DNA from 4 places in the Alkalihalophilus pseudofirmus genome. Region 1 is predicted to be linked to each of the others. Evidence: riboswitches for the same ligand, from Rfam matches in the RefSeq annotation. Region 1 holds a riboswitch; each other region holds the start of a gene.

What was found. Region 1 has a riboswitch for S-adenosylmethionine ahead of mtnK (S-methyl-5-thioribose kinase). Riboswitches for the same ligand answer to the same signal wherever they lie in the genome.
Region 2: linked by a shared signal. The riboswitch ahead of PQ478_RS04165 (homoserine dehydrogenase) and the one ahead of mtnK (S-methyl-5-thioribose kinase) in region 1 are both predicted to bind S-adenosylmethionine.
Region 3: linked by a shared signal. The riboswitch ahead of PQ478_RS03475 (pyridoxal phosphate-dependent aminotransferase) and the one ahead of mtnK (S-methyl-5-thioribose kinase) in region 1 are both predicted to bind S-adenosylmethionine.
Region 4: linked by a shared signal. The riboswitch ahead of PQ478_RS01170 (methionine ABC transporter ATP-binding protein) and the one ahead of mtnK (S-methyl-5-thioribose kinase) in region 1 are both predicted to bind S-adenosylmethionine.

Annotation. Positions count from the first base shown of each region.
Region 1 is NZ_CP117835.1:1,323,516-1,326,651, reverse strand. It holds gene PQ478_RS06830 (2,3-diketo-5-methylthiopentyl-1-phosphate enolase) at 1-844, opposite strand, end outside; SAM riboswitch class I at 921-1,024, opposite strand; SAM riboswitch class I at 1,255-1,445, shown strand; gene mtnK (S-methyl-5-thioribose kinase) at 1,521-2,735, shown strand; gene mtnA (S-methyl-5-thioribose-1-phosphate isomerase) at 2,732-3,136, shown strand, end outside.
Region 2 is NZ_CP117835.1:810,569-813,704, forward strand. It holds gene aspS (aspartate--tRNA ligase) at 1-1,574, shown strand, start outside; SAM riboswitch class I at 1,767-1,881, shown strand; gene PQ478_RS04165 (homoserine dehydrogenase) at 1,965-3,136, shown strand, end outside.
Region 3 is NZ_CP117835.1:671,037-674,172, forward strand. It holds gene PQ478_RS03465 (DUF418 domain-containing protein) at 1-339, opposite strand, end outside; gene nfsA (oxygen-insensitive NADPH nitroreductase) at 481-1,233, shown strand; SAM riboswitch class I at 1,328-1,431, shown strand; gene PQ478_RS03475 (pyridoxal phosphate-dependent aminotransferase) at 1,529-2,707, shown strand; gene PQ478_RS03480 (manganese catalase family protein) at 2,779-3,136, shown strand, end outside.
Region 4 is NZ_CP117835.1:209,946-213,081, reverse strand. It holds gene PQ478_RS01175 (methionine ABC transporter permease) at 1-474, opposite strand, end outside; gene PQ478_RS01170 (methionine ABC transporter ATP-binding protein) at 464-1,477, opposite strand; SAM riboswitch class I at 1,620-1,727, opposite strand; gene PQ478_RS01165 (amino acid ABC transporter ATP-binding protein) at 1,802-2,542, opposite strand; gene PQ478_RS01160 (amino acid ABC transporter permease) at 2,556-3,136, opposite strand, start outside.

The sequences.
Region 1 (3,136 bases):
GTAATTTCCCTAAAAGTAATGGATTGCTCACCCCGTATCTAGTAGAAGAGGTTATAGCCCCTGAAAAGGCTGGATGTGCTAAGATCGGCACATCAATTTCCGGGTCTTCTCTTAACCCTTGAAGAACATCGAGTCCGTATGTAAATACGTTAAACAGTAAGGCCGGTGCTCCGAGTTCAATCGCTGTTTTTGCCCGCTCTTTCAACTCAAATGTCTTTCCCGTTAAATTCACAGCATATAAAGGCCGATTTCCAGTTTCTTCTGCTGCTTCAGCAATCGCCGCAAGCCCAACCGGAACTCTTTGTTCAAGTGGAGTTAATTCATTTTCAAATAGAATTTCATCGTCTTTCACTAAATCAACCCCGCCTAACGCTTGATGAAGCATTTGCTCATGAAGCGAGTCGAGTGACCTTCCAATAGCTGCCTTAAATATACTCATCACCAATGGACGATCATAAGCACCTGTTAATTCTCTCACCCCTTGAATACCAAAACGCGGTCCTTTGAAATGGCGTTGAATTTCATTGCTGAAATGTAGATCGATCAGTTTGATTGAGCCATCTAAAGATAGTTTGCCAAAGGTCGTTGTAAGAATAGCCGGCAGATCAAAGCTGTAGTTAGCAGCAGGAAAAGAAATACTAATTAACCCTCTTCTGACTCCATCTGCCGATTCCTCAATTTCCCTCACTTCAACAACCTCACCTTTATGAGCAAGCAGTTGTGCTTTTTCAAGTTCTGGCAGATCCGTCCATGAACCAACCGTTAATCCTATTGCAATTTTTTCTGCTTTTTTTTCAAATTCACCATTTTGATCATGAACTAAATACTGAGCGATAACTGTCATTTTTAGACCCCCTGCATGAATAGTAAACAAAAAAACCTCTTCCTAAAGAGGGAGAGGTTTGTATAGTTTAAGCTCCCTCTTATCTATCAGCTAATAATCGCTGCAAGAATTAGCACCGTGTTTTTCAAACCGGTTGCCGGGCTTCACTGGGCTTGTCCCTCCGCCTGCTCTTGATAAGAGATTGGTATAAAATTATAATTAAACTTACTTAAATTTTAAAAATTCCAGCCAAATAAACTGAACAATCAATTTATTGTTACTATCATGACAGCTACTAAGTTAACTTGTCAATAATTATTTTATTCAAATTTGAAAATTATTTATTTTAAAAAAATATTGACGAAATGGAGTTACTTGTTTTATAGTTTTCATCAAGTGATCTTACAATTTTCCAAAAACTTCATATTCCACTCTTATTACGAGTAGGCTGAGGGAATTGGCCCTATGACGCCCAGCAACCGACCTTTCTAATGTTTGATTTCATTGGTTTAAATCAATAGGTTTAAATCAATAGGTTTGAATCAAATGTTTTGAATCAAATGTTTTGAATCAACCAAAGGCACGGTGCTACATCCAACAGACTTTGTCTGAGAGATAAGAGAGATGCGATCATACATCCACCTCTTTTCGATCAGAAAAGAGGTTTTTTATTTTTATTATTTTAGGAGATGATCTAATGAGTACAAGCATTGCCACGGCAAGTTATGAACCATTAACAGAAGAAACGGCTATCGCCTACATCGAAAAGCTTAATCAGAAGCTCGGCCTCTTCCCTGCACCTTCTCTTCTTCTATGCAAAGAGATTGGTGATGGTAATCTTAATTATGTATTTCACTTGAGCGACTCACTAAGCGGACAATCTCTCATTATCAAACAAGCACTACCTTATGCAAAAGTGGTAGGGGAAAGCTGGCCCCTCACTTTAAGACGAGCAAAAATTGAAGCAGAAGCCTTACAAAAAGCTGCAGAAACTGTCCCATCATTGGTTCCTAACGTGATACATACTGATGATGACTTAGCTATCACTATCATGGAAGATTTATCTGACTATACTATCTTAAGAAAAGGACTAATTGATGGTGAGACCTACCCTAATCTTGGCAGGCATATTGGGACATATCTAGCAAAAACGATCTTTCATTCCTCTCCTTTTGGTGAAAGCCAGCAAGAGATAAAAGAAATCTCAGTTAGATTTACAAATCCTGAGCTTTGTAAAATCACAGAAGATCTCGTGTTCACAGATCCTTTCTTTGATCATGATACAAATAACTTCGAAGATCATTTGAAAGATACTGTGATTGAACTATGGAAAAACGAAGAGCTTAAGCTAGAAGCTGCCAAACTCAAATATACATTTCTTACAAAATCAGAAGCTCTCATTCACGGGGATCTCCACACAGGGAGTGTGTTTGTAACTGCAGAAGAAACAAAAGTGATTGATCCGGAATTTGCTTTTTTTGGTCCTGCTGGCTTTGATTTAGGTTTATTTATTGCTAATATACTGTTAAATACCATCTCAAAAACGGCTATAGATGAACAGCAGCATTCTGACCTGTATCTAATTATCATTGAAACCATAGAAGTATTTAAAGAAGAATATAAAAAGCTATGGCAAAACCACCATGTAGAAGCTTTTATACAAACAGAAGGCTACGTCGATTATATGCTAGCTACCATTTTTGAAGATGCTGTTGGCTTTGCTGGCTGTGAATTAATTAGAAGGATTATTGGACTTGCTCATGTGGCTGATATTGATAACATTTCAGATTGTCAAAAGCGTTTATGCGCTCAGAAAAATGCGTTGGAATTAGGAAGCACCTTTATCCTAAAAAGACGAAATATTCGTACGATTGATCAATTAATTCAAGAAACAAAGGATGTGTTAAAATGACCATTCAATCTGTTGAGTGGAATCAAGAAACAAACGTACTCCGTATCCTAGACCAAAGACAATTACCTCATAAAGTGATCTTTATAGATGCCGTTTCCATTGAGGAAGTTTGGGAGGCCATCACGTTTCTTAAAGTAAGAGGTGCACCTGCGATTGGTATTGCCGCAGCTTTTGGACTTGTTTTATGGAGCGAAGGAAAGCAATCTAATCAACTTGAACTCTTTTTAGATGAGCTCGAGGCCAAACGAGATTATCTTGCCACAAGCCGCCCTACTGCTGTTAATTTATTTTGGGCCACAGACCGAGTGATTGAAGCAGCTATTCAAGCTAAAAGTGTCGAGGAAGCTAAAGAGCGGTGTGTATTAGAGGCACTAGCGATCCAAGAGGAAGATAGGAATACG
Region 2 (3,136 bases), 510 kb from region 1:
TTGAAGTAGAAGGTACAGTCGTTGCGCGTGACGCGCGTACAGTAAATGACAAGATTGAGACAGGGACGATCGAAATTCATGTAACAAAAGTAGAAGTACTCAATGCTTCAAAATCACTTCCATTCCAAATCGAAGCTGATACAGATGCATCAGAGGATGTGCGTCTGCGTTACCGTTACTTAGATTTACGCCGTCCTGATATGCAGGAAACATTTAAACTACGCCACAAAACAACAAAGTTAATTCGTAATTTCTTAGACGAAGAAGCATTTCTTGAAATTGAAACACCAATGCTTACAAAGAGTACACCTGAAGGAGCTCGTGACTATCTTGTTCCAAGCCGCGTGCACCATGGTGAATTTTATGCTCTTCCGCAGTCGCCGCAAATCTTCAAGCAGCTTTTAATGGTGTCTGGTTTTGAACGTTACTACCAAGTGGTTCGCTGTTTCCGTGATGAAGACCTACGTGCAGACCGTCAGCCAGAATTCACCCAAATTGATATTGAGACTTCTTTTATGGATAAAGAAGACCTTCTTTCAATGACAGAGAAAATGATGGCAAAAGTTTTAAAGGAAACAAAAGGTGTAGAAGTTTCCCTTCCAATGCCTCGTCTGACGTATGATGAAGCAATGAACCGTTATGGCTCTGATAAGCCGGATACACGGTTTGAAATGGAGTTAATTGAGCTCTCAGATGTAGTCCGTGACTCAAGCTTTAAAGTATTTACAAGTGCGATTAACGGCGGCGGTATTGTGAAAGGCTTAAATCTTAAAGGCGGGGCAAGTAAAATGTCTCGTAAGGAAATTGACGCGTTAACTGAATTTGTTAAGCCGTATGGTGCAAAAGGTCTTGCTTGGCTGAAGGTTGAAGCAGATGGCTTAAAAGGCCCGATTGCTAAATTCTTTGAAGGGGAACATGCAGAGAACCTTCTAAGTGCGATGAATGGGGAAGAAGGCGATTTATTATTCTTTGCAGCAGACAAAGCGCAAGTTGTCTTTGACAGCCTTGGTGCACTTCGTCTGAAGTTCGGTAAAGAGTTCGACTTAATTGATAAAGATGCATTTAATTTCTTATGGGTTGTTGACTTCCCGCTCGTTGAATATGATGAGGATGCAAAGCGTTATGTCGCTCTTCACCACCCGTTCACAAGTCCTAAGAAAGCAGATCGTGACCTGCTTGCTACAGATCCTGCATCTGTTCGTGCCGAGGCTTATGACCTTGTATTAAATGGTTATGAACTTGGCGGCGGTTCACAGCGTATTTATGAGCGTGAAATTCAAGAGCATATGTTTAGAGCGCTAGGGTTCTCAGAAGAAGAAGCAAAAGAACAATTCGGCTTCTTACTTGAAGCATTTGAATATGGTACACCACCGCACGGGGGAATCGCTCTTGGACTTGACCGTCTAATCATGCTTCTAGCAGGGCGTACAAACTTACGTGATACGATTGCATTCCCTAAAACAGCAAGTGCAAGCTGCTTATTAACTAATGCACCAAGCGAAGTAAGTCTTGATCAGTTAATTGACCTTAATTTATCCATCATCGGTAATAAGACGGATAAGGTCGAAGTATAAAGCATTCTAAGAGACTGCCTAGATCATTGGGCAGTCTCTTTTTTTAAGTCTATTTACAACCTGAGGAACGAGAGCAGCATTTAAAATAATACAGAGAGAAAATATAAGTGAAAAAATGATTGACTGTTTCATTTGAGATGCGTATAATCAGACTCAATAGAAAATTCGAAACAGTATGAGATGGAGATCTCATCCTTATCAAGAGTGGTGGAGGGACTGACCCGATGAAACCCGGCAACCGGTTTGTATGCCTATACAAACAAAGGTGCTACGTTCAGCAGAATGAATTCATTCTGAAAGATAAGGGAAGGCAGTGAAAACCTTTCCTTTTGGAAAGGTTTTTTTGCATTCATGATTATACAAGTTTAGATGAGACGAGGAGAGAGGCACATGCTTAAAATAGGAATACTTGGTTTTGGAACAGTTGGTAAGGGAGTGTATGACCGCTTTCATAGAACGAGAGAAACGATTGAACGTCAATTAGGGGAGTCATTTGCAATTGAAGCGATTTTAGTTAAAGATCGTCAAAAAGATCGGGCTTCTTTAGAGGAAGGTCTTGTGACTACTGATTGGGATGAATTTAAAAATCATCACTCCTATGATATTGTCTTTGAAGCGATCGGAGGTATTGAACCAGCGTATTCATATACGAAACATTTTCTTACTCAAGGGATTCCGGTTATTTCAGCGAACAAGAAATTGATCGCATCAAGAGGGGAAGACCTTGAAGCTTGTGCACAAGCTGGCGGCACCTTTTATGGATATGAGGCGGCTGTTGCGGGTGCTATTCCTATTATAAATGCGCTGCGTGCCACCCTTAGCACAACTTCGATTGATCGAGTTCGAGGCATTTTAAATGGAACAACAAACTATATGTTAACGGAAATGATTCAAAAAGAGAGAAGCTTTGCTGATGTGCTGCTTGAGGCTCAGCAGCTAGGCTATGCAGAAAGTGATCCAACTGATGATATTGAAAGCTATGATGCGTGGTATAAATTGATCATTTTAAGCAGACTCTGTTTTGGTAAATGGAGTGACACGGAACAGATTACTCGTTACGGGGTAAGTGAGATTGAAAATTGGCATGTAGAGGTAGCAAATGAACTTGGCTGTCAGGTGAAACTAATTGGTGATGCAAAGCTAGAAGATGGAGAAGTGAGAGGTATTGTGTCCCCTGCCTTTGTTGCTGGTGATGAACTTCTAGCATCCATCAACGGGGTCGTAAATGCTGTTGTCCTTTACGGGGAAGATATTGATCAACTATCGTTTGCCGGCCCAGGAGCTGGAGGGGCTGCTACAGCGAATAGTATGGTAGAAGATTTTATTCTTCATAGTCGTTATGATGGTGATCGTGTTGTGGCAGAAGAGCAACATGAAGCAAAAGAAGAGAGCAGCTATTCAATGGTATTTGTCAATCAAGCAAGTTACGGGGAATGTCTGCACTGGGCTGAAGCATATAGTGTTGAAATCGTTGAATCCATCCCGCATTCAGAAGGTGAGGCATGGATTGTTAAAAATGCTGCTGTAGATGAGTTGAGCCAGCCGGTTTATCAGCTGTATGG
Region 3 (3,136 bases), 650 kb from region 1:
TAACCCAGCGAAAAGCAGAATGAACATTCTTCTATAATATACGGTTCCAAATCGGAGTTCGCGTTGTTCAAGCCTCTCTTTCAAAAGGGCCATCCCGTAACCGAATAAAAATGAAAATAAGGTATAAAAGCTTGCTGTGGCAAAGAATAAGGTCGCACTCTCAGCAACTCGGTCAATTGTACCTAATGGGTAATAATCATGCAGCCCTGGAATCAAGAAAAGACCGTATTGAAAATGCAGGCTGTTAGCAAGTAAAATCCCGAGTAATGCGAGCCCGCGCATCATATCAAGGGAGGCAATCCGTTCATTGTCTTGGATTGAGGTAGCTCGTGTGTTCATCTCAAACCTCCTGTGTAAAATTGGAATCATAGTAACTTACTCATTGTAAAATATTTCTATTACTCTCACAAGACACAATTCTTTCTCCAGCTAAATAGATCATGTAAACTATTTAATAAATCAGAAAAAAGGGTGATTCTTATGAAAAATGAAATGACAGAGCTCTTGCAAAGCCACCGTTCGATTCGTGCCTTTACTAGTGAAAAAGTAAGTAAAGGGATGATAGAGGAAATCATCGAGTCCGGCAGGTGGGCGCCTACTTCCCATCACGTTCAAGCTTACAGTATTGTTGTCGTCACAGATCAGCAGAAAAAAGATACATTAAGTGAGCTGTGCGGCAGCCAGAAGTATGTCGCTGATTGCCCAGTATTTTTCGTCATTTGTGCAGATTATAACCGTCTAAAAAAGGCTAGCGACAAACATGGGGCTCCTCTTGAAGTTAGAGGCATCGAACAAGTTCTTGTAGGAGCAGTTGATGCAGCCCTTGTAGCTGAAAATATGCTTATTGCTGCAAGGTCCTATGGTCTTGGCGGAGTGATGATCGGCGGCATTCGAAACCTTCCGGACCAAGTAAGTGAGCTTCTCGATCTTCCTGATTATACATTTCCTGTAATGGGATTATGTATCGGTTATCCTGATCAAAACCCTGCTCAAAAGCCACGGCTGCCAAAGGCTGGTGCTGTTCATTATGAGACCTATCAACACGATCAAATCACATCATCTCTTGATCAATATGATGAAGAAATGAAGCAATATTATTCAGAGCGGACAAACGGAACAAGGAAAACTACGTGGACTGAGATGATGGCAGCTCACCACTCTACACCAAAGCGTGCACATCTCGACCAGTTTCTAAAAAATCAAGGATTTTTACATTCTGACACAAAAGATTGACAAATCGTTAACAATTCTGTAAACTCTCATTCATAAAGAGTAAATACATAATGTGTAGCGCTTTCACAGAGTGTTAGACAAAATGAATAATCATCACTTATCCAGAGTGACCGAGGGAACAGGCCCGACGACGTCCAGCAACCGCCGCAAGGAAAGGTGCTCCTTCCTGCAGAATCATTGTATTCTGAAAGATAAGCGAATTGTCTTATTCAGACAAGAGCCTTTTCAGAATATGGAAAGGCTCTTTTTTTATTTTTTAGTTAATAAATAGGTAGAAAATATAGAGGTGACAAACATGAAAACATTTGAATCATCTAGAGCTATGGAGAGGCTCCCAAGTCAATTTTTTGCAAAACTCGTTAAAAAGGTGAATGAAGTGAAGAGACATAGTGATGATGTGATTAATCTCGGGCAAGGCAATCCGGATCAGCCGACACCTGCACATATCGTTGAGAAATTAAAAGAAGCAGCTGACAATCCAATGCATCATAAATATGCTCCTTTTGCAGGCCATACGTTTCTAAAGGAAGCTGTCGCTGAATATTACCATCGTGAATACGGAGTAGAAATAGATGCACAAACAGAAGTGGCTGTACTGGGCGGGGCTAAAACAGGTCTAATTGAGCTTAGTCAGTGCTTGTTAGATCCTGAAGATCTTGCCCTCGTACCAGATCCTGGATACCCTGATTACTGGTCAGGGGTTGAGCTTGCCGGAGCAAAGATGCACATGATGCCTCTGTTACAAGAATTGGATTTTCATCCCGACTTTACAACACTTAAAGAAGAAACACTTGAACAGGCTAAATTAATGTTCTTGAATTACCCTAATAACCCAACTGGCGCGATTGCTACACCAGCTTTGTTTCAAGATGCAATTGAACTTGGCCAAAAGCATGATCTATGTATTGTTCATGATTTTGCTTATGGGGCGATTGGTTTTGAAGGAAAGAAACCTCTTAGCTTCTTGCAATTAAAAGGAGCAAAAGATGTTGGTGTAGAAGTGATGACGTTATCCAAAACATACAATATGGCAGGTTGGAGAGTCGGGTTTGTTGTTGGAAACAAAAGCGTGGTGAGTGCAATTGAAAAGCTTCAGGATCACTTATTTTGCAGTATTTTTGGAGGGATTCAAGAAGCGGCTGCTCATGCGCTCTTATCAGAGCAACAGTGTGTAGAGGATCTTGTAGCCACATATGAGGCCCGCCGTAACGTACTAGTTGAAGCAGCACATAAAGCAGGGTGGGAAGCAGAAGCGCCGCTTGGTTCGTTCTTTGCATGGTTCCCTGTCCCAAAAGACTATACATCAGAAGAATTTGCCGATATTCTTCTTAAAGAAGCAAGAGTTGTGGTCGCTCCTGGGGTCGGGTTTGGTAAATACGGAGAAGGATATGTTCGCATAGGGCTGCTTGCAGATGAAGACACATTAAGAGAGGCAATGGAGCGTATCGGGGCTCTTCGGCTCTTTGACAAATAAAAGGTAATAAGACAAACAATCTCTCACATAAAACATATAGAGTTACTATATGTGAAATAGGAGGGATTGTTTTGTTTACTCGCTATAATCGCTTAGCTATTGAACTCCCTAAGCCAAAGGCTCCTGATGCCAATGCCGCTGCTGCTGTACAGGAACTTCTTGGCGGGAAATTTGGGGAGATGTCGACGTTAAATAACTACTTATTTCAGTCATTTAACTTCCGGAACAAAAAGAAGCTGAAACCGTTTTTTGATTTAGTCGCTAGTATTACAGCTGAAGAGCTTGGTCATGTTGAACTGGTCTCAAACACGATTAACTTAATGATTGAAGGGACGACATTCCCAGGAGACCCGAATATTGCACCGATGCAGGCAGCTACTGACAAGCGGAATACAGCCCATTTTATTCAAACGGCACAAACGTCTTACC
Region 4 (3,136 bases), 1.1 Mb from region 1:
GGTTGTAATTGTAATTCCTTGTACGATTCCTGGTTTTGCTTCAGTTAATAAAATATCTTTAATAATCAGCCAAGGGCTTGCTCCGACTGATATAGCCGCTTCAACTACCCCCTTATCAATTTTCCGCATCGATGATTCTACTAATCTTGCAAAGAAAGGAATCGCTGCTACTGATAAAGAAACAGAGGCTGCCACCGGCCCAATTGTACCGCCTACAATGGCTTGTGTTAATGGAATTAATGCGACTAGTAAGATAATAAATGGGATCGAGCGAATTAAGTTTACAATCAGTCCAAGGATGCTTTTGATCCATATATTTTCTAAAAATAACCCTTTATCCGTGACATATAGTAGAATTCCTACCGGAAGGCCGACAAGAATAGCAATGGAAAGGGAGATTCCGACCATAATGACTGTTTGAATAAAAGCTTTATTTAATTCTGGCAGCAATTGAATAAATGTATCAATTGTCATTCGTGATCACCTCCACCCCGACCGCTTTTTCATCTAAGTAAGAGATAACCTTATTAATCTCTTCTTGGTCCCCTATCAGTTCCATAATGAAGACCCCGAGCGGCACTTCTTTGATGTATTCAATTTTCCCGTGCAGTATATTTCCTTTTACATCAAACCCTTTTAATACATCAGAAACAACGGATTCGTGTGCCACATCACCTTGAAAATGAATTTTTATGATTGTGCCTTGGCATGTGTTCATTAATGTTTGCGGGAGCTTAAACTGCATGACGCCATCGATAAATTCTTTTGTCAGCTTTTCTTTTGGCTTAGCAAACAGTTGATACACACTTCCAAGCTCGATGACCTTCCCGTTTTCCATCACAGCCATTCGGTCACATATCTCTTTTACCACTTCCATCTCATGCGTGATGAGAACAATCGTAAGACCTAGCTTTTCGTTTATACTCTTTAACAGTTTTAAGATGGACTGGGTTGTGCTTGGATCAAGGGCAGAGGTTGCTTCATCACAAAGGAGAACCTTTGGATCATTTGCCAGCGCTCTTGCAATACCGACTCTCTGTTTTTGACCGCCGCTTAACTGGCTCGGGTAGTGCTGCGTTTTATCAGAAAGGCCGACTAAATCAAGTAATTCTAGAACTTTCTTTTCACTTTCAGCTTTTGATTTTCCAGCAGCCTTTAAGGCGAAAAAGACATTATCAAATACCGTTTTAGATGATGCGAGATAAAAATGTTGAAAGATCATTCCTATTTTCTGTCTAGCCTCTCGCAATTTACTAGCTTTTAATGAGACTAGGTTCACCCCATCTACATAAATTTCCCCTGAGGTTGGCTTCTCCATTAGGTTAAGGCAGCGTAAAAGTGAGCTTTTTCCTGCCCCGCTATATCCGACAATCCCGAAAATTTCTCCTTTTTCAATCTCAAGGCTGACATTATCCACACCTTTAATCAGGCCCTTTTTTGTTTTATATTCTTTGATGACATTCTTGATCTCTATCATGATTTCCACCTCAGAAACTAAGTAATCTTATTTGAAAACTCAACTTTATAAAAACGTTGGTTCTAGTTCTTATCCACTTCCGTAAAAACAAAAATAAAAACCTCTTCCTATTCAGAAAGAGGTTTGACAATTAAGATCGCACCTCTTATCTTTCAGAGCCATAGCTCTGCAGGATTTAGCACCGACTAAGTATAAACTTAGAGGTTGCCGGACGTCATAGGGCCTGTCCCTCGGTCGCTCTTGATAAGAGTTTTTAAACTATTCAAATTTTCTAAGTTATTTCATCATAATAAAGGATTAAAGAATTGTCAATAGGTTAATGATTTATTCACCTAACAGCTGTAAAAATTCTCTTGTACGGGCCTCTTTTGGATGTTCAAGCAGCTCTCTTGCCTTACCTTCCTCTACTATGAATCCGCCATCCATAAAAAATACTTTATCAGCCACTCGTTTTGCAAAATTCATTTCATGCGTTACGATTACCATCGTCTGCCCTTCTTTAGCCAGTTCTTCAATCACCCTTAACACTTCACCCACGAGCTGCGGGTCTAGTGCTGAAGTTGGCTCATCAAACAACATGACATCAGGATTCATCATTAGGGCTCTAGCTATAGCCACACGCTGCTGCTGCCCTCCTGATAATGCATCTGGATACTTATCCTTATGTTCAAACATACCTACTTTCCTTAACAATTTCTCACCATCTGCAAGAACTGTATTCTTTCTAGCTTTTTTAACGGTTAAAGGAGCCTCTATGATATTTTCCATGACCGTTTTGTGCGGAAAGAGATGAAAGCCTTGAAAGACCATCCCGCTATAAGCACGCAGCTCACTTATATCTTTTTTGGAAACATTCTTTGCTCCAAATTCTATTTTTTTCTCACCTATTGTGATCGTACCGCTATTAGGCAGTTCTAACACATTTAAGCAGCGAAGAAGCGTTGTTTTACCAGAACCTGAAGGCCCTATTAAACAAACCACTTCTCCCTTCTCAACCGAAAAGTCGATGGACTCTAAAACGGTATTCTCGTCAAACTTTTTGTTAAGCTTAGATACATTAATCATTTTGAGTCCTCCTTTATCGCTTACTTAAATAACGATTATATCTCTTCTCTAATCTTTCTTGGAAATAACCGATAATAATACATACCGCCCAATAAATAAGAGCGGCTGTTATATACATCGTCATACTATCAAACGTACGGCCAGCCACAAGTCTTGAGCTGTACAATAATTCTTGGACAGTAATAACGGACGCAAGGGAAGTACCTTTTACGATGTCCATAAAAATATTAAAAGTAGGCGGCAAGGCAATTCGTGTTGCCTGCGGGATAATGACCCTTCTTAATGTTTGAATATAACTCATTTGCAATGAAGCAGCTGCCTCCCATTGGCCACGCGGAACGGACATGATGGCTGATCTAACCACTTCGGCATTGTAAGCAGCAAAGTTAAGACTGATTCCAACAATCCCTGCAACAATGGCACTCTTAAATTCAACCCCTAGTACCGGGATACCATAATAAAGGATAAAGATAAATACAAGTAAAGGTGTTCCCCTCATAAATGAAATATAAATTCTTGCAGGCCATCTGATAAACCAGAACTTTGACATCCGAGCAATTCCTAAGAGTAATCCTAAAATGAGGGCAAAAACCA